Actinospica robiniae DSM 44927: one gene and its partner. The protein of the gene in region 1 binds, or shares a complex with, the protein of each later gene. Links are inferred from orthologs where the notes say so. Each region holds a gene or a part of one and is shown on either strand. Other genes may lie near its edges. The genes, in order: nusB and rpsJ.

Region 1 (10,285 bases):
TCCTCGAGCTGATCGAGGGCGACATCGACGGCGCCCGCCGGTACGACGGCCCGCACACCCAGGAGCTGATCGAGCGCGCGATCCGGGTCAAGGCCGAAGTCGTCTCCCAGGACCTGCGCGAGTCCGGCCTGCGCGAGATCCTCAACTACGGCCACACCCTCGGCCACGCGATCGAGCGCAACGAGCGCTACCAGTGGCGGCACGGCGCGGCCGTCTCGGTCGGCATGGTCTTCGCCGCCGAGCTCGGCCGCCTCGCCGGAAAGCTCGACGAGTCCGTGGTCCAGCGGCACCGGGACGTGCTCGGCGCGCTCGGACTGCCGCTGACGTACGAGGCGTCGGCCTGGCCCAAGCTGCTCGAGACGATGCGGGTGGACAAGAAGTCGCGGGCGGACATGCTGCGCTTCATCGTGCTGGCGGGCCTGGCCAAGCCGGTCGTGCTGCCCGGCCCGGATATGCAGCTGCTGGTCAGCGCGTTCGGGGAGATCTCGGCCTAGCCGGTAGACTGGCGCAATCTCACCAATTTCCTCTAGCTAGGAGTCACCCGGCCGTGGCCTCGACCAATGATCTCAAGAACGGCATGACGCTCAACCTGGACGGCGAGCTGTGGAATGTCGTCGAATTCCAGCACGTCAAGCCCGGTAAGGGACCGGCCTTCGTTCGGACCAAGCTCAAGCACGTCCTGTCCGGGAAGGTCGTCGACAAGACCTTCAACGCCGGCATCAAGGTCGAGACCGCGAACGTCGACAAGCGCACCATGCAGTACCTCTACAAGGAGGGTGCCGACTTCGTGTTCATGGACCTCGACACCTACGACCAGCTGCACGTGTCCGGCGACACCGTCGGCCAGAACGCGGACTACCTGCTCGAGAGCGCCGAGGCCATGGTCGCCACGCACGACGGCGTGCCGCTCTACATCGAGCTGCCCGCGGCCGTCGAGATGGTCATCACCTACACCGAGCCGGGCCTGCAGGGCGACCGCTCCACCGGTGGCACCAAGCCGGCCACCGTCGAGACCGGCGCGGAGATCCAGGTCCCGCTGTTCATCGGCACCGGCGAGAAGGTCAAGGTCGACACCCGCGACGGCAAGTACCTCGGCCGGATCAACAACTAAGCGCGTTCCGCACGCTGTCACCAACCGATCCTGGCAACGAGGGACCTGACGAGAACCGTGGCTACACGCAACAAGGCACGCCGACGCGCGGTGGAGATGCTGTACGAGGCGGATCTGCGCAGCGTGAGTCCGTCCGCCGTGCTCGCCGAGCGGATCGCCCGGGTCCAGCAGCTCACGCCGCAGGACTCCGATCCGCGGATCGGCGAGTACGCGGTGAAGCTGGTGGAGGGCGTGGCCCGGCACCAGGAGCGCATCGACACCCTGATCGAGACCTATTCCGTGGGCTGGCCGCTGGACCGGATGCCCGCGGTGGACCGCAACCTGCTCCGGCTGGGCATCTTCGAACTGCTCTGGCAGGAGGACGTGCCGGACGTGGTGGCGATCGACGAGGCGGTGGGACTGGCGCAACAGCTCTCCACCGACACCTCGCCCCAGTTCGTCAACGGCATGCTGAACCGGATCATGGAGCTCAAGCCCTCGCTGCAGCGCTGACCGCGCCCCGCAGCCGGCGCCTCGGCGCCCATCGGCCACCCGGCCCGCACCCGATTTGACGGGGGCGGGCCGGACGCGTAATGTAGACCAACGTCGCCAAGAGCGATCGGACCGGGTCCAACCGGGCGATAGCGGAGCGGCGAAACCCCAACTTCGTGAGACGGATCCTCAAGCCTTAGGGCCGAAGGGATCGGTTTTCCGTCGTTCCGGTCGAAAGATCGAAACAGCGAGAAAACCCGGTGGAAATAACCGCCGCGAAAGTCTGATAGAGTTGGGAACACCGCAAGGGAAACGGAACAAAAACAAAGTACCTAGCGCGTGACTGTTTCTTGAGAACTCAACAGTGTGTCATTTGTTTACGATGCCAATAGTTTTGAATTGGCTAGTATATCCCGACCCCCGTCGGGATGTTTAGCCAGGTCATTGAATTCTTTTTTGGAGAGTTTGATCCTGGCTCAGGACGAACGCTGGCGGCGTGCTTAACACATGCAAGTCGAACGATGATCCGGTTTCGGCCGGGGATTAGTGGCGAACGGGTGAGTAACACGTGGGCAACCTGCCCTCCACTCTGGGATAACTCCGGGAAACCGGGGCTAATACCGGATATGACCTGGGGTCGCATGGCCTTGGGTGGAAAGTTTTTCGGTGGAGGATGGGCCCGCGGCCTATCAGCTTGTTGGTGGGGTGATGGCCTACCAAGGCGGTGACGGGTAGCCGGCCTGAGAGGGCGACCGGCCACACTGGGACTGAGACACGGCCCAGACTCCTGCGGGAGGCAGCAGTGGGGAATATTGCGCAATGGGCGGAAGCCTGACGCAGCGACGCCGCGTGAGGGATGACGGCCTTCGGGTTGTAAACCTCTTTCAGCAGGGACCAAGGGTGACTGAGTGTACCTGCAGAAGAAGCACCGGCTAACTACGTGCCAGCAGCCGCGGTAATACGTAGGGTGCGAGCGTTGTCCGGATTTATTGGGCGTAAAGGGCTCGTAGGCGGCCTGTCGCGTCGGGAGTGAAAGCCCACTGCTTAACGGTGGGTCTGCTTCCGGTACGGGCGGGCTAGAGTATGGCAGGGGAGACTGGAATTCCTGGTGTAGCGGTGGAATGCGCAGATATCAGGAGGAACACCGGTGGCGAAGGCGGGTCTCTGGGCCATTACTGACGCTGAGGAGCGAAAGCGTGGGGAGCGAACAGGATTAGATACCCTGGTAGTCCACGCCGTAAACGTTGGGCGCTAGGTGTGGGGACTGTTTCCACGGTCTCCGTGCCGGAGCTAACGCATTAAGCGCCCCGCCTGGGGAGTACGGCCGCAAGGCTAAAACTCAAAGGAATTGACGGGGGCCCGCACAAGCGGCGGAGCATGCGGCTTAATTCGATGCAACGCGAAGAACCTTACCAGGGCTTGACATGCACGGTGCACCTCTAGAGATAGAGGGTCCTTTGGGGTCGTGCACAGGTGGTGCATGGTTGTCGTCAGCTCGTGTCGTGAGATGTTGGGTTAAGTCCCGCAACGAGCGCAACCCTCGTCCTGTATTGCCAGCAGCATCTTCGGATGGCTGGGGACTTGCGGGAGACTGCCGGGGTCAACTCGGAGGAAGGTGGGGACGACGTCAAATCATCATGCCCCTTATGTCCTGGGCTGCACGCATGCTACAATGGCCGGTACAGAGGGCTGCGATACCGTGAGGTGGAGCGAATCCCGTAAAGCCGGTCTCAGTTCGGATCGGGGTCTGCAACTCGACCCCGTGAAGTCGGAGTCGCTAGTAATCGCAGATCAGCAACGCTGCGGTGAATACGTTCCCGGGCCTTGTACACACCGCCCGTCACGTCACGAAAGTCGGTAACACCCGAAGCCCATGGCCCAACCCTTTTAGGGAGGGAGTGGTCGAAGGTGGGACTGGCGATTGGGACGAAGTCGTAACAAGGTAGCCGTACCGGAAGGTGCGGCTGGATCACCTCCTTTCTAAGGAGCTTCTCGCCCAGGTAGGCCTGTAGTGTGCCGGCCGGGCTAGACCCGCTTCACCGGCGAGTGTCCGGTGGCGGTGCTCATGGGTGGAAACATCGTAGACAGCCGGGTCCCTTCGGGGTCCTGGCGGGCACACTGTTGGGTCCTGAAGGGACAGCCACAGTGGAGCCCGGATCGTGTGGTCCGGGTTCCTCGCGTGTGGTGGGTCTTCTTCGTCCGGGTTCAGGCCTGGGACGTATACCGCGCAGCCTTCCGGGGTTGTGGTCTGGTGGGTTCCTTGGTGGTCTGGGGTTCGGTGGGGTGTTTGTGAACTGGATAGTGGATGCGAGCATCTGAATATCGCCGCCTTTGAGCGGCGAATCAAGTCTGTTCTCTGTGTGTGTAAGTGTTTAAGGGCGCACGGTGGATGCCTTGGTACCAGGAGCCGATGAAGGACGTGTCTGGCCGCGATAGGCCCCGGGGAGCCGCCGAGAGGGCTTTGATCCGGGGGTGTCCGAATGGGGGAACCCGGCACCCGTCATGGGGTGTCACCCTCGCCTGAATGTATAGGGCGAGTGGAGGGAACCCGGGGAAGTGAAACATCTCAGTACCCGGTGGAAGAGAAAACAACATGTGATTCCGTGAGTAGTGGCGAGCGAAAGCGGATCTAGCCTAAACCTTGTGCGTGTGATACCCGGCAGGGGTTGCGTGTGAGGGGTTGTGGGACGTGCCTGGATCGTCTGCCGGCGATCCGACGAGTAAGAAACCTGTGGTGTAGTCGAACGGCATGCGAGTGGCCGACCGTAGTGGGTGAGAGTCCCGTAGACGACATGCTGCAGGCTCGTGGCGCTGTTCCCGAGTAGCGCGGGGCCCGTGAAATCCCGTGTGAATCTGCCAGGACCACCTGGTAAGGCTGAATACTTCCTGGTGACCGATAGTGCACGAGTACCGTGAGGGAAGGGTGAAAAGTACCCCGGGAGGGGAGTGAAAGAGTTCCTGAAACCGTGTGCCTACAATCCGTCGGAGCGTCGTCTCACCGGTAGCGGTGAGGCCGTGACGGCGTGCCTTTTGAAGAATGAGCCTGCGAGTTAGTGGCGCGTGGCGAGGTTAACCCGGGTGGGGTAGCCGTAGCGAAAGCGAGTCCGATAAGGGCGTTTATAGTCGCGCGTTCTAGACCCGAAGCGGAGTGATCTAGCCATGGGCAGGGTGAAGCGCCGGTAAGACGGTGTGGAGGCCCGAACCCACCAGGGTTGAAAACCTGGGGGATGACCTGTGGTTAGGGGTGAAAGGCCAATCAAACTCCGTGATAGCTGGTTCTCCCCGAAATGCATTTAGGTGCAGCGTTGCGTGTGCGTGCCGGAGGTAGGGCGCTGGATGGCCGATGGGCCCGACCAGGTTACTGACGTCAGCCAAACTTCGAATGCCGGTACGTTGAGCGTGGCAGTGAGACTGTGGGGGATAAGCTCCATGGTCGAGAGGGAAACAGCCCAGAACATCGACTAAGGCCCCTAAGCGCGTGCTAAGTGGGAAAGGATGTGGGACCGCGGTGACAACCAGGAGGTTGGCTTAGAAGCAGCCACCCTTGAAAGAGTGCGTAATAGCTCACTGGTCAAGTGGTTCCGCGCCGACAATGTAGCGGGGCTCAAGTACGCCGCCGAAGTCGTGTCAATGCCATGAGCCCGCCCCGGGTCGTTCCGGGGCCAGGTGTGGTGTTGGGTAGGGGAGCGTCGCATGTCCGGTGAAGCGGCCCTGTGAGGGAGTCGTGGAGGGCATGCGAGTGAGAATGCAGGCATGAGTAGCGAATCCACCGTGAGAATCGGTGGCACCGAATGACCAAGGGTTCCTGGGCCAGGCTGTTCCGCCCAGGGTGAGTCGGGACCTAAGGCGAGGCCGACAGGCGTAGTCGATGGACAACGGGTTGATATTCCCGTACCCGCTGTGGACCGCAAGGGCCGAGCCCCGTGATACTAAGCCCGCTGAATCTTCCGGAAGCCTTCGGGCCATGGGAGTGGAGGCCGGTGACCTGATCGGGTAGTAGGCGAGCGATGGAGTGACGCAGGAAGGTAGTTCATCCCGGGCGGTGGTCGTCCCGGGCCAAGCAGGTAGGCCGGCTGGTAGGCAAATCCGCCAGTCATCAAGGCTGAGATGTGATGGGGAGCCCGTAGGGGCGAAGTGGATGATCCTATGCTGTCGAGAAAAGCTTCTAGCGAGGGACACGGCGGCCCGTACCCCAAACCGACACAGGTGGTCAGGTAGAGAATACCGAGGTGTTCGGGTGAACTGTGGTTAAGGAACTCGGCAAAATACCCCCGTAACTTCGGGAGAAGGGGGACCCGTGCTGGTGACGAGCTTCGCGCTCCGAGCTGGTGTGGGTCGCAGAGACCAGCGGGAAGCGACTGTTTACTAAAAACACAGGTCCGTGCGAAGCCGCAAGGCGATGTATACGGACTGACGCCTGCCCGGTGCTGGAACGTTAAGGGGACCCGTCAGCCTCACGGCGAAGCGGTGAACTGAAGCGCCAGTAAACGGCGGTGGTAACTATAACCATCCTAAGGTAGCGAAATTCCTTGTCGGGTAAGTTCCGACCTGCACGAATGGCGTAACGACTTCCCGACTGTCTCAACCACAGGCCCGGTGAAATTGCACTACGAGTAAAGATGCTCGTTTCGCGCAGCAGGACGGAAAGACCCCAGGACCTTTACTATAGCTTGATATTGGTGTCCGGGGCGGCTTGTGTAGGATAGGTGGGAGACTGTGAAGTCGTGGCGCCAGCCATGGTGGAGTCGTTGTTGAAATACCACTCTGGCCGTCTCGGGTGTCTAACCCGGGTCCGTGATCCGGATCGGGGACAGTGTCTGGTGGGTAGTTTAACTGGGGCGGTTGCCTCCTAAAGAGTAACGGAGGCGCCCAAAGGTTCCCTCAGCCTGGTTGGCAATCAGGTGGCGAGTGTAAGTGCACAAGGGGGCTTGACTGTGAGACTGACGGGTCGAGCAGGAGCGAAAGCTGGGACTAGTGATCCGGCGGTGGCTGGTGGAAGCGCCGTCGCTCAACGGATAAAAGGTACCCTGGGGATAACAGGCTGATCTTGCCCAAGAGTCCATATCGACGGCATGGTTTGGCACCTCGATGTCGGCTCGTCGCATCCTGGGGCTGGAGTAGGTCCCAAGGGTTGGGCTGTTCGCCCATTAAAGCGGTACGCGAGCTGGGTTTAGAACGTCGTGAGACAGTTCGGTCCCTATCCGCTGCGCGCGTTGGAGGATTGAGAAGGGCTGTCCCTAGTACGAGAGGACCGGGATGGACGGACCTCTGGTGTGCCAGTTGTCCCGCCAGGGGCATGGCTGGTTGGCTACGTTCGGAAGGGATAACCGCTGAAAGCATCTAAGCGGGAAGCCTGCTTCGAGATGAGTCCTCCCACCACCTTGAGTGGGTAAGGCCCCCTAGAGACCATGGGGTTGATAGGCCGGACATGGAAGCGCCGTGAGGTGTGGAGTGGACCGGTACTAATAGGCCGAGGGCTTACACACCCCAACATAGACTTTCTTGATCTTCTGCTTGCTCGCATCCACTAGCCGGTTCACAGGTACCCGGCCGCTCCCGCCCGGGAGTAGTTGCTAGGAAACCTGAATGACGTGCGGCGGTCATGGCGGCGGGGAAACGCCCGGTCCCATCCCGAACCCGGAAGCTAAGCCCGCCAGCGCCGATGGTACTGCCAGGGAGACCTGGTGGGAGAGTAGGACGCCGCCGCGCAACCCGTAGAGCTGTAGGCCCCCGGACCCGAAACGGTCCAGGGGCCTACAGCTGTTTCACCCCAACTGCTCATCCGCGCCCGCACACCCGTGCCCGGGCGATTGGCCATCGGCGCGGACGGTGGGGGAGAATGGGGGGATGCGTCTAGGCAACGCCTAGATCGGTTCACTAGAAGTTCCTCTACGCGCCACGACAGGAGCCCCACTCGCATGTCTACTTCCTCTTCCGGCCGCCCCAAGCGTCCTATGACGGGCCGCCCCTCGGGGGGAAACAAGCGTGTGGCCGGCCAGTCCCGTGGCGACCGGAACGTCGGCCGCCGCGAAGACGACAAGGGCCGTTCGGGCGGCGACCGCCCCTCGTACGGTGACCGTCGTCCGTCCTACGGCGACCGTGACAACCGCGGTGGTGGTGAGCGCGGCGGTTTCCAGCGGCGCGATGACCGCGGTGGTGACCGTGGCGGCTATCAGGGCCGTGACAACCGCAGTGGCGGTGGGGACCGTCCGGACCGTGGCGGGTTCCAGCGCCGTGATGACCGGGGTGACAAGCCGTCGTACGGTGACCGTCGTCCCTCTTACGGCGACCGTGACAACCGCGGTGGTGGTGAGCGCGGCGGTTTCCAGCGGCGCGATGACCGCGGTGGCGAGCGTGGCGGCTATCAGGGCCGTGACAACCGCAGTGGCGGTGGGGACCGTCCGGACCGTGGCGGGTTCCAGCGCCGTGATGACCGCGGTGACAAGCCCTCGTACGGTGACCGTCGTCCCTCTTACGGCGACCGTGACAACCGCAGTGGCGGTGGGGACCGTCCGGACCGTGGTGGCTTCCAGCGCCGCGATGACCGCGGTGGCGAGCGCGGCGGGTTCCAGCGTCGTGACGACCGTGGCGGGGACCGCCCGTCGTACGGTGACCGTCGTCCGTCCTACGGCGACCGTGACAACCGCACAGGCGGGGACCGTCCGGACCGTGGTGGCTTCCAGCGTCGTGACGACCGTGGCGGGGACCGCCCGTCGTACGGTGACCGTCGTCCGTCCTACGGCGACCGTGACAACCGCACAGGCGGGGACCGTCCGGACCGTGGTGGCTTCCAGCGTCGTGACGACCGCGGCGGGGACCGCCCCTCGTACGGTGACCGTCGTCCGTCCTACGGAGACCGTGACAACCGCACAGGCGGGGACCGTCCCTCGTACGGTGACCGTCGTCCCTCCTATGGCGACCGTGACAACCGCAGTGGCGGTGGGGACCGTCCGGACCGTGGCGGCTTCCAGCGTCGCGATGACCGCGGTGGCGACCGTCCCTCTTACGGTGACCGTCGTCCCTCCTATGGCGACCGTGACAACCGCAGTGGCGGTGGGGACCGTCCGGACCGTGGCGGGTTCCAGCGCCGTGATGACCGGGGTGACAAGCCGTCGTACGGCGACCGTCGTCCCTCTTACGGCGACCGTGACAACCGCGGTGGCGGGGACCGTCCGGACCGTGGTGGCTTCCAGCGTCGTGATGACCGCGGCGGGGACCGTCCCTCGTACGGTGACCGTCGTCCGTCCTACGGCGACCGTGACAACCGCGGTGGCGGGGACCGTCCGGACCGCGGCGGCTTCCAGCGTCGCGACGACCGTGGCGGCGAGCGCGGCGGGTTCCGCCGGGACGAGCGTCCCGCGCAGCCGGCGGCCGAGCGCGAGCAGGCCCCGCACCTCGAACTGCCGGACGACATCGACCTGAACGACCTCGACGAGGACATCCGGGCCGAGTTGCGCACCCTCGTGCGGATGAAGGCCCAGCTCGTCGGCGGCCACCTGGTCATGGCCGGCCGGTTCATCGACGAGGACCCGGAGAAGGCCTACCAGTACGCCCGTTCGGCTCAGCAGCTCGCGCCGCGCCTGGCCGCGACCCGCGAGGCGCTCGGCCTGACCGCCTACCTGTCCGACCGGTACGCCGAGGCGCTCGCCGAGCTGCGTGCCGCGCGGCGCATCACCGGGTCCAACCACCAGTGGGCCGTGATGGCCGACTGCGAGCGCGGGCTCGGGCGTCCGGAGAAGGCGCTGGAGATGGCGCAGGCGCCGGAGGCCAAGGAGCTGGACAAGGGCACGCAGATCGAGCTGCGCATCGTCGCCGCCGGCGCGCGCCGCGACCTCGGCCAGGTCGACGCGGCCGTGGCCATGCTGCAGGGTGCCGACCTGACCCCCGCTCAGATCGAGCCGTGGACCGCGCGGCTGCGCTACGCCTACGCCGACGCGCTGCTCGAGGCCGACCGTGAGCCCGAGGCCCGCGAGTGGTTCGCCCGCGCGGCCGAGGCCGACTCGGACGGCGTCACCGACGCCGAGGACCGTATCGCCGAGCTCGACGGAGTCGTCTTCGGCGAAGACGACGAGAGTGCCGAGGGCGCGGCCGAGCTCGACGAGGAGTTCGACGACGAGGACGACGAACTCGACGACGAGGATGACGAAGAGTACGAGGACGACGACGAGGACGACGAAGACGACCTCGACGACGACGAAGATGACGAAGACGACGACGAGGAGTTCGAGCAGCGCGCGCCGCAGCTCGACGCCGCCGAGCTCGCCGCCGGCATCGAGGACGAAGAGCAGTAAGCGTCCGCGATAGCCCAGCGCATCTCAGCACAGTGCCCCCGAGGCCCTTTACGGGCATCGGGGGCACTGTGCTGTGGTCTCGCGTACAGCGCGGAAGGCGCTGAGAGAGTTGGCCCGGCTCAGCCCTCTTCGTCCAGCAGACGCAGCACCAGACCCGTCGCGGGCTTGGGCGAGAACGAGGTCGACTTGCGCGGCAGCATGACGCCCGCGGCGGCGAGCTCGTGCACGGTCGCCTCGGGCACCGGCCGCAGCAGCACGGCGATGCCGGCGTGGCGGTAGGCCTCGGTCACCGCGCTGCGGGCGTCGTGGTCGTAGCGGATGCTCTGCGCGGTGTCGGGTATCCCCCAGACGCCGACCGCCAGGGCGTGGTGGAGCACCGTCGCGTCCAGCTTCCGCCAGGCCTCCGGGCGGT
Region 2 (10,218 bases), 1.3 Mb from region 1 along the record:
TCGTCTGCGCCTACTATCCGCCGAAGATCGGCGGGGTGGAGAACTACGTCGCGCGGATCGCGCGGGCGGTCGGCGAGGAGGCGGACCTGGAGCCGGTCGTGATCACCACCCGGGAGTCGGGGTGGCGCACGTCCGTCGGCACCGAGGACGGCGTGCTCGTCGTCCGGCTGGGCGTGCTCCTGCGGCTGTCGAACTCCCCGATCAGTCCGCTCTGGCCGATCCAGGTGCGCAGGTGGCTGCGCAGGACCGGCGCGCAGATCGTCAACGCGCACGCACCGGTGCCGGGCCTGGCGGACACGGCGATGGCCGTCGCCGGCAAGCGCCGTACGGTCCTGACCTACCACGCCGGCACCATGCACAAGGGCGAGCCGGGGTCCGGGCTCGCGGACTGGATCATCGCCCGGTACGAGCGGCACGTCCTGCCCCGGGTCCTGCGCTCGGCGGACGTCGCCGTGCCGGTGGGACCGTCCTCGCTGGCGGCGGAGCGGCCGGACGCCGTCCTGATCACGCCGGGCGTGGACCTCGAGCGCTTCGTGCCCGGCCCGGCGCCCTCGCAGCGCCCCCGCGACCTCGTGTACGTGGGGCGGATCGACCGGACCTCGGCCTGGAAGGGCATCGACGTCCTGCTGCGCGCGATGACCCTGCTGCGGGACCTGCCGGACGTGCGGCTGCGCCTCGTGGGCAGCGGCGACGCGCTGCCGGACCACCTCCGGCTGGCCGGCGAGCTGGGCGTCGCAGACCGGGTCGAGGCGACCGGGGCGCTGCACGGCGCCGAGCTGGTCGAGGCGATGCGGCACGCCGCGGTGCTGGTGCTCCCGTCCACCAGCCACGCCGAGTGCGCCGGGACGGTGCTGATGGAGGGGATGGCCTGCGCCACCCCGCTGGTGGCCTCCGACGTCGGCAGCCTGGCCTACGTGGTCCAGGACGGCGAGGCCGGGCTCATCGTGCCGCCCGGAGACGTCGAGGCCCTGGCCGCGGCCTGCCGCAGGCTGCTCGTGGACGACGAGCTGGCCGACCGGATGGGCAAGGCCGGGCGTGCCCGCGCTGAGGCCCGCTTCGCCTGGCCGCTGCTCGCCCGCACGTACATCGACCTGTTCCGTTCGCTCTAGCCGCGCTCGAACTGCCCGGAGGCTTCGCATGCGCATTCTGCAGATCGTCAACATCGCCTTCGAGGCCGGCGGGGCGGAGAAGAGCGTCCGGATCCTGCGCGACGGCCTGACCGCGCGCGGGCACGAGGTCCGGGTGGTGGCCACCGACAAGCTGCTCACCGGCGAGCAGGAGGTGTTCGCGGACCATCTGATTCCGGCGGTCGAAGGCCGGGGGGCAGCGAAGGCGCGCGGTTACCTGTGGCATCCGGCGGCGCGCCGCGGGCTCGAGCGGATCCTGGCCGATTTCCGGCCGGACTGCGTCCACCTGCACACCGTCGGCGAGTTCAGCCCGGCGGTGTTCACGGTCACCCGGGACTACCCGCGCGTGCTGACCGTCCACGGCCCGGAGAGCTGGACCAGGGACCTCCTGCGGTGGAACCTGCCCAGCGCGACCGCCGGCTCGCTCTCGGCGCCGGACCGGGCCCTGCTGGCGTATCTCCGCCTGGTCCAGCGGCCTGCCTTCCTGCCGCTGGTGCGGCGGGTGGACCGGGTGCTCGCGCCCAGCCGCTATTTCGCCGAGGCCGTGCGCCCGGACGTCCGGAGGGTGCCGGTGCACGTCCTGCCGAACGGGATCGAGCGCCTCGCCGAGGCGTCCCCGGTGAGCGGCGCCCGCCGCCTCGTGTACGTCGGCCGGCTGGAGCGGGTCAAGGGCGTCCACCACCTTCTGGACGCCCACCGCCGGGTGCGCCGCGAGCTGCCCGACGCCACGCTCGCGGTCGTCGGGGACGGCCGGGAGCGCGCCCGGCTGGAGGCGGACGCCGCCGACCTCGTCGCGGACGGCGCCGTCCGCTTCCTGGGCTGGCGGGACGAGGCCGGGGTGGCCGAGCAGCTGGCCTCGGCGAGCGTCGTCGTGCTGCCCTCGCTGTGGCCGGAGAACTTCCCGACCGTCGCCCTGGAGGCGCTGCAGCTCGGCCGGGCGCTGGTGGGCTCGCGGGTGGGCGGGATCCCGGAGCTGATCGGCCCGGACAACGGCGCCCTGGTCGAGCCGGGCGACCCGGCCGAGCTGGCCCGGGAGCTGACCCGGCTGCTCGGCGACCGGGAGCTGCTGCGGGAGATGGGCCGCGCTTCGGCGCGGCGCTCCGCCGCCTATGACGTGGACGCCTTCGTGGACGCCGTGGCCGCGCACTACCGCGAGGTGGCCGGCGCCCGCGCCGGGCGCCGGGCCTCGGCGTCAGTTTCCTGAGTCGCACCGGCATTGCGCGATGGCGGTCTTGAGCGCGTCGAACGAGGGCCGGGCGGTGCCGTTCGCCCGGCGCAGGCCGAAGAAGAGCTTGTCCTGCGGGGCGTCCTGGTCCGCGTACCAGAAGTCGGCGGCCACGTGCGGGTTGGCGGCGACGGTCTGGACCAGGTTGGTCGCGTACGCGGCCTGCTCCTGCTCGGCCTGCTGGGTGGCCGGCTTCGCGGCGGTCGGGTCGGTCGCGGCCTGCGCCACGTTGGCGCCCGACTCGGTGATCCAGATCGGGACGTCCGGCGTGCCGGACTGGGCCAGGGCCGCGACCAGGTTGTACGGGGTGCTGGAGATGTTCGCGAAGTTCGTGGCGGCGCTGGGCATGACCGGAGCCGAGTACGGGTGGAAGCCGACCGCGTCCACGTAGCGGGTGCCGCCCAGCCTGCCGACGGCGGCGAGGAAGTCGTAGGCCGAGACCTGCTTCAGGCTCGGGTCGGTCGCCACCGCGGCGAGGCCGCCGAAGATGATGTACGCGTGCGGCTGGACCGCGCGGATCGCCTTCGACGTGGCGACCAGCAGCTTGTCGTATCCGGCCGGGTCGGGCTCGGGGGCCCAGGCCTTCAGGTTCGGCTCGTTCCAGATCTCCCAGGTGTCCACGCCCATCGGGCCGAAGTGCTTGGCGGCCGCCGCGGCGAACGCGGCGAACGCGTTCGGGTCGGCCGGCGGGCACTCGTAGTCCGAGGCGCAGTCCGAGGCCCGGGCCCACTGCGGCACCTGGTCTAGAATCGGGTCCACGTGCAGGTGGCGCGTGCCCGCGGCGATGACCAGGGTGTCCAGGCCGCTCCAGTCGTACCCGGATTCGGCGGTCGGCTGGATCGCTATCCACGGCAGGTCCACCCGGACCCACTCGGCGCCGACGGCGACCGCGTCGTTCAGCGCCGCGTCCACGGTCGCGGTGGGCGCTCCGAGCAGGGTGTTGCCGTAGGCCACGCCGAAGTGCAGCTGATGGCCCGTCGAACCGGTAGCGGCGGAACCAGCGGCGATCGCCGGATTCGCCGAGTTCGCCTGGGTCGAACCGCTGTTGACGGCGAAGACGGTGGCGAGCGCGACCGCGACCAGGCAGACACCGGCGAGGACCCCGCGGGACCGCCGCTCTGAGCTTATGGACATGGTCGCAGACTATATGAACTCTGTATCAGAAGCCGTTGACGTGAGCGCGGACGGCGGGTACGGCGCCCGGCCGGCCTCGGCCTTCGGCCCCTCGCGCCGCGGCGCCGCCGGACCGCGGGGTGGATTTGGTATCGATCGCCGAAATACGGCACACTGTTGTAGTTGCTCGGAGCAGGCATGCCCTGTTCCGGGTACCCCCGGAGTCGCGCCGGCCCCCCGGCGCGCCCGTCCGCGCGGCCGCCCCCTGTTATCCGGAGGCGTGGGCCGCCGGATGCCTCTCCGGACCCGCATCACCGTCCTCATCGAGTGATAGTGACCGGCAGGTTGGCGCCTGCCTGCGGGAAGGCGTGCGGCCGCAATGCGACACGCCCGACCGCGTGGGTCGGAGAAATCCGGACAAGACCTACCGCCGGGTACGGTCCGTCGGGCGCCCGCCCGGTGGATGACGGCCTGAAGATCTCATGCGGCCCCCCGCGTGCGGTCGAAAGACAGCAGGGCTTCCCTGTCGGTCCGCTGGACCGCCGGAGAGGCCGCAGAGGTTAACGAGAAGAAGGAAACTACGCAGCCATGGCGGGACAGAAGATCCGCATCAGGCTCAAGGCCTACGACCACGAGGTCATCGACTCTTCGGCGCGCAAGATCGTCGAGACGGTGAGCCGGACTGGCGCCCAGGTCGCGGGCCCGGTGCCGCTGCCGACTGAGAAGAACGTGTACTGCGTCATCCGCTCGCCGCACAAGTACAAGGACTCGCGCGAGCACTTCGAGATGCGGACGCACAAGCGGCTCATCGACATCCTCGACCCCACGCCCAAGACGGTCGACTCGCTCATGCGGCTCGACCTGCCGGCCGGTGTCGACATCGAGATCAAGCTGTAAGGACGCTTAGGATCATGGACAAGCAGATCAAGGGCGTCCTGGGTGAGAAGCTCGGCATGACCCAGGTCTGGGACGCGGACAACCGGGTCGTCCCGGTGACCGTGGTCAAGGCCGGGCCGTGCGTCGTGACCCAGGTGCGCAGCATCGAGAAGGACGGCTACGCCGCGGTCCAGCTCGCCTTCGGCGAGATCGACCCGCGCAAGGTCAACAAGCCGGAGAAGGGCCACTTCGAGAAGCACGGCGTGACCCCGCGCCGGCACCTCGTGGAGATCCGCACCTCGGACGCCGGCGAGTACACCGCCGGCCAGGAGATCACCGCCGAGGTCTTCGCCTCGGGCCAGAAGATCGACGTGATGGGCACTTCCAAGGGCAAAGGCTTCGCCGGTGTCATGAAGCGCCACAACTTCAAGGGTCTGGGCGCCGGACACGGTGTGCAGCGCAAGCACCGTTCGCCCGGTTCCATCGGCGCCTGCGCGACCCCCGGTCGCGTCTTCAAGGGCGTGCGGATGGCCGGCCGGATGGGCAACGAGCGGGTCACCGTGCAGAACCTGACCGTCCACGCGATCGACGCCGAGAAGGGCCTGCTGCTGATCAAGGGTGCCGTTCCCGGCCCCAACGGCGGCCTCGTGCTCGTCAAGACGGCGGCGAAGGGCTGAGAGAGATGACTACCACTGTTACCGTCGACCTCCCCGCGGAGATCTTCGACGTCCAGGTGAACGTCCCGCTGGTGCACCAGGTCGTGGTCGCCCAGCTCGCGGCGGCTCGCCAGGGCACGCACAGCACCAAGCGCCGCGGCGAAGTCCGTGGTGGCGGCAAGAAGCCGTACCGGCAGAAGGGCACCGGCCGCGCCCGTCAGGGCTCGACCCGCGCGCCGCAGTTCGCCGGCGGTGGCGTCGTGCACGGCCCCAAGCCGCGTGACTACGCGCAGCGGACGCCGAAGAAGATGAAGGCCGCGGCCCTGCGCTGCGCCCTCTCGGACCGCGCCCGCAACGGCCGGCTGCACGTCGTCGACGCGTTCGCCGCGGACGTGCCTTCGACCAAGGCCGCCAAGACCGCGATCGCCGCCGTCACCGAGCGCCGCAACGTGCTCGTGGTGCTCGGCCGCGAAGAGACCAACGCGTGGCTCTCGCTGCGCAACCTCCCCGAGGTGCACCTGCTGCACGCCGACCAGCTGAACACGTACGACGTGCTGGTCAGCGACGACGTGATCTTCACTCAGGCCGGTTTCGACGCCTTCGTCGCCGGCCCGAAGAAGGCCTCGGCCGACACCGAAGGGAGCGAGGCCTGATGGCTGCCAAGGACCGTTACGTTCTCGCCCGCGACCTGCTGATCAAGCCGGTCGTCTCGGAGAAGAGCTACGCGCTGCTCGACGAGAACAAGTACACGTTCATCGTGCACCCGGACGCGAACAAGGAGCAGATCCGCGACGCGGTCGAGCTGCTCTTCGACGTCGAGGTGACGGCTGTGAACACGATCAACCGCAAGGGCAAGCGGAAGCGGACCCGGGTCGGCACCTACGGCCACCGGGCCTCCACCAAGCGCGCCATCGTGTCGGTCGACCCTCAGCCGAACGACGCCAGCAAGAAGAGCCGCATCGACATCTTCGGGGGTCCGGTCTCCTAAGGCCGGTCCGAGGAATTAGAGGAATCTCAAAGCCATGGGCATTCGCAAGTACAAGCCGACGACCCCCGGTCGCCGCGGCGCCAGCGTTGCCGACTTCGTCGAGATCACCCGGGACACCCCGGAGAAGTCTCTGGTCCGCCCGCTGCACTCCAAGGGCGGCCGTAACGCGCAGGGTCGCGTGACGGTCCGTCACCAGGGCGGTGGCCACAAGCGCGCCTACCGTGTCATCGACTTCCGTCGGGATGACAAGGACGGCGTGCCGGCGAAGGTCGCGCACATCGAGTACGACCCCAACCGCACCGCGCGCATCGCGCTGCTCCACTACGTGGACGGCACCAAGCGCTACATCATCGCTCCCGCGAAGCTCAAGCAGGGCGACCCGATCGAGTCCGGCCCCAACGCGGACATCAAGCCGGGCAACAACCTGCCGCTGCGCAACATCCCGACCGGTACGACCATCCACGCCATCGAGCTGCGGCCCGGCGGCGGCGCGAAGATCGCCCGTTCGGCCGGCGCCAGCGTGCAGCTCGTCGCCAAGGACGGCCCCTACGCCCAGCTGCGTATGCCCTCCGGCGAGATCCGCAACGTCGACGCGCGCTGCCGCGCCACCGTCGGCGAGGTCGGCAACGCCGAGCAGGCCAACATCAACTGGGGCAAGGCCGGCCGCATGCGCTGGAAGGGCAAGCGCCCGACCGTCCGCGGTGTCGCGATGAACCCGATCGACCACCCGCACGGTGGTGGTGAGGGCAAGACCTCCGGTGGTCGCCACCCGGTCTCGCCCTGGGGTCAGAAGGAAGGCCGCACCCGCCAGCCGGGCAAGGCCAGTGACAAGTACATCGTCCGTCGCCGCAAGTCGAACAAGAAGCGCTAGGAGGAGGTCTAGATGCCGCGCAGTCTCAAGAAGGGTCCCTTCGTGGACGACCACCTGATCAAGAAGGTGGACGCCCAGAACGAGAAGAACACCCACAACGTCATCAAGACGTGGTCTCGGCGCTCGATGATCGTCCCGGCGATGCTGGGCCACACGATCGCCGTGCACGACGGCCGCAAGCACATCCCGGTGTTCGTCACCGAGTCGATGGTCGGCCACAAGCTGGGCGAGTTCGCCCCGACCCGCACCTTCAAGGGTCACGTGAAGGACGATCGGAGGTCGCGCCGTGGCTGAGAACAAGGCCAAGGACCTGGCGGACAACCAGGCGCTCGCGCAGGCCCGCCACGTCCGGATGACCCCGATGAAGGTCCGTCGCGTGGTGGACCAGGTCCGCGGCGTCCCGGTGGAGCAGGCGCTGGACTACCTGCGCTTCGCCCCCTGGGCCGCAGCCGAGCCGGTCTACAAGTGCGTCGCCTCGGCGGCCGCCAACGCCCGCAACAACAAGCAGCTCCACGGCGATCTGGTCATCACGGCCGCCTACGTGGACGAGGGCCCGACGCTCAAGCGGTTCCGTCCGCGCGCCCAGGGCCGTGCGTACCGTATCCGCAAGCGTTCGAGCCACATCACCATCGTGGTCGAGCAGTCCGAGGTCGCCGCGAAGAAGGGCAGGACCCGGTAATGGGCCAGAAAGTCAACCCGCACGGGTTCCGCCTCGGTATCACCACCGACTTCAAGTCGCGCTGGTACGCCGACAAGATGTACAAGGCGTACGTCAAGGAAGACGTCGAGATCCGCAAGCTCATGACCAAGGGCATGGAGCGGGCCGGCATCTCCAAGGTCGAGATCGAGCGCACCCGCGACCGCGTCCGCGTGGACATCCACACGGCGCGTCCGGGCATCGTGATCGGCCGGCGCGGCGCCGAGGCCGAGCGCATCCGCGGTGAGCTGGAGAAGCTCACCGGCAAGCAGGTGCAGCTCAACATCCTCGAGGTGAAGAACCCCGAGATGGACGCCCAGCTCATCGCGCAGGGCGTGGCCGAGCAGCTCTCCTCGCGAGTCGCGTTCCGGCGCGCCATGCGCAAGGCGATCCAGACGACCATGAAGGCCGGCGCCAAGGGCGTGAAGGTCCAGGTCTCCGGACGTCTGGGCGGCGCGGAGATGTCGCGTTCCGAGCAGTACCGCGAGGGCCGCGTGCCCCTGCACACGCTGCGCGCGAACATCGACTACGGCTTCTACGAGGCCCGTACCACCTTCGGCCGGATCGGCGTGAAGGTCTGGGTCTACAAGGGCGACGTCACCTCGCTCAGCGCGGCGCGTGCCGCGGCCGCCGCCGAGCAGCGGCGCCCGTCCACCGGCGGTCGTGACGACCGTCGTGGCGGCGACCGTCCGCGCGGCGGGCGTCCGGCCCGCGGCGGCGAGCGCGGCGGACGCGGCGGCGAGCGCCGTACCGAGAACACCGCTCCGGCGGCGACCGAGGCCCCCGCGGCCGAGGCCGTCGCGGTTGCCGAAGCACCGAAGGAGGGCTAGGCCATGCTGATCCCCCGCAGGGTCAAGCACCGCAAGCAGCACCACCCGGACCGCCACGGTGCGTCGAAGGGCGGCAACGAGCTGAACTTCGGCGAGTACGGCATCCAGGCGCTGACCCCGGCGTACGTGACGAACCGGCAGATCGAGTCGGCGCGTATCGCGATCAACCGGCACATCCGCCGTGGCGGCAAGGTCTGGATCCAGATCTTCCCGGACCGTCCGCTGACCAAGAAGCCGGCCGAGACCCGGATGGGTTCCGGCAAGGGCTCGCCCGAGTGGTGGGTCGCGAACGTCAAGCCGGGTCGGGTGCTGTTCGAGCTCTCCTACCCCAACGAGAAGGTCGCTCGGGAGGCTCTGCTGCGCGCGTCGCACAAGCTGCCGCTCAAGTGCCGGATCATCAAGCGCGAGGCAGGTGAGATCTGATGGCAGCCGGAACCGCTACGCAGGAGCTGCGTGAGCTGTCGGACGAGGCTCTGGTGGACAAGCTCCGCGAGGCCAAGGAGGAGCTGTTCAACCTCCGTTTCCAGCAGGCCACCGGCCAGCTGGAGAACCACGGCCGGATGAAGGCCGTCAAGGCGGACATCGCCCGGGTCTACACGATCCAGCGCGAGCGCGAGTTGGGCATCACCACGTCGGACGGTGCCGCATGAGCAACGAGGTGACCAACGTGGCGGAGACCGCCGAGCAGCGTGGCGCGCGCAAGACCCGTGAGGGCCTTGTCGTGTCGGACAAGATGGACAAGACCGTCGTCGTGTCGGTCGAGGACCGGGTCAAGCACCGCGTGTACGGCAAGGTCATCCGCCGTACCAGCAAGCTCAAGGCCCATGACGAGCAGAACAGCTGTGGCATCGGCGACCGCGTGCTGCTCATGGAGACCCGGCCGCTCTCGGCGACCAAGCGCTGGCGCGTGGTCGAGATCCTGGAGAAGGCCAAGTAAGCAGCCTCATGCTCCCGGCGCCGCACGGCGCCGGGGGTGGAGCTTTCTGCGAAGAGACGGGTCGCACCGAGCGGTGCGGCCACCAGTCAGGAGTAGAACGTGATTCAGCAGGAATCGCGGCTGCGGGTCGCCGACAACACCGGTGCTAAGGAAATCCTGTGCATCCGGGTTCTCGGTGGCTCGAGCCGCCGCTACGCGGGCATCGGCGACGTCATCGTCGCCACCGTCAAGGACGCGCTTCCGGGCGCCGGCGTGAAGAAGGGCGACGTCGTCAAGGCCGTCGTCGTGCGCACGGTCAAGGAGCGTCGCCGTCCGGACGGCTCGTACATCCGCTTCGACGAGAACGCGGCCGTCCTGATCAAGGACGGCGGGGACCCGCGCGGTACCCGTATCTTCGGCCCGGTCGGCCGTGAGCTGCGTGACAAGCGCTACATGCGCATCATCTCGCTCGCGCCGGAGGTGCTCTAACCATGCCGAAGCAGAAGATCCGCAAGGGCGACCTGGTCCAGGTCATCGCCGGCAAGGACAAGGGCCTGCAGGGCAAGGTCATCGTGGCGCTGCCCAAGGACGGCAAGGTCATCGTCGAGGGCGTGAACCGGGTCAAGAAGCACACCAAGGTCGGCCAGACCGCGCGTGGCTCGCAGACCGGCGGCATCATCACGACCGAGGCTCCGATCCAGGTCAGCAACGTGATGCTGGTGGTGGAGCACGAGGGCAAGAAGGTCGTCACCCGCGTCGGTTTCCGGCGTGAGGAGCAGGAGCGCAGGCTCCCGGACGGCACGACCAAGACGGTCACGCGTTCCGTGCGGTTCGCGAAGAAGACCGGAGAGGCGATCTGATGACCGTGACCGACGAGCAGACCAAGGTCGCGCCGCGCCTGAAGGAGCGGTACCGCGCC

The links.
Region 2: the proteins of nusB (region 1) and rpsJ are in contact, whole or in part, in a solved structure (PDB 3D3B), measured with the Escherichia coli proteins. The link is inferred for Actinospica robiniae DSM 44927 from one-to-one orthologs.

The regions. Positions count from the first base shown.
Region 1 is NZ_KI632511.1:4,118,117-4,128,401, reverse strand. Bases 1-2,885 are described here. They hold nusB (transcription antitermination factor NusB), read left to right. Parts: upstream 1-1,168; coding sequence 1,169-1,603; downstream 1,604-2,885. Other genes in these bases: efp (elongation factor P), read left to right, coding at 548-1,111; aroB (3-dehydroquinate synthase), read left to right, coding at 1-494. Also shown: ACTRO_RS48975 (hypothetical protein), read right to left, coding at 7,447-9,078; ACTRO_RS48970 (tetratricopeptide repeat protein), read left to right, coding at 9,052-9,873; ACTRO_RS17480 (DUF1015 family protein), read right to left, coding at 9,993-10,285. UniProt on the Escherichia coli protein: Part of the processive rRNA transcription and antitermination complex (rrnTAC). The complex forms an RNA-chaperone ring around the RNA exit tunnel of RNA polymerase (RNAP).
Region 2 is NZ_KI632511.1:5,384,023-5,394,240, reverse strand. What follows is about bases 2,890-5,707. They hold rpsJ (30S ribosomal protein S10), read left to right. Parts: upstream 2,890-4,053; coding sequence 4,054-4,362; downstream 4,363-5,707. Other genes in these bases: rplW (50S ribosomal protein L23), read left to right, coding at 5,650-5,707; rplD (50S ribosomal protein L4), read left to right, coding at 5,024-5,650; rplC (50S ribosomal protein L3), read left to right, coding at 4,377-5,018; ACTRO_RS43725 (cellulase family glycosylhydrolase), read right to left, coding at 2,890-3,486. In the rest of the region: ACTRO_RS22840 (glycosyltransferase family 4 protein), read left to right, coding at 1-1,109; ACTRO_RS43730 (glycosyltransferase family 4 protein), read left to right, coding at 1,138-2,331; more of ACTRO_RS43725, read right to left, coding at 2,320-2,889; more of rplW, read left to right, coding at 5,708-5,985; rplB (50S ribosomal protein L2), read left to right, coding at 6,020-6,856; rpsS (30S ribosomal protein S19), read left to right, coding at 6,869-7,150; rplV (50S ribosomal protein L22), read left to right, coding at 7,143-7,535; rpsC (30S ribosomal protein S3), read left to right, coding at 7,535-8,383; rplP (50S ribosomal protein L16), read left to right, coding at 8,387-8,806; rpmC (50S ribosomal protein L29), read left to right, coding at 8,806-9,033; rpsQ (30S ribosomal protein S17), read left to right, coding at 9,030-9,320; rplN (50S ribosomal protein L14), read left to right, coding at 9,420-9,788; rplX (50S ribosomal protein L24), read left to right, coding at 9,791-10,159; rplE (50S ribosomal protein L5), read left to right, coding at 10,159-10,218. UniProt on the Escherichia coli protein: Involved in the binding of tRNA to the ribosomes. Part of the processive rRNA transcription and antitermination complex (rrnTAC). The complex forms an RNA-chaperone ring around the RNA exit tunnel of RNA polymerase (RNAP).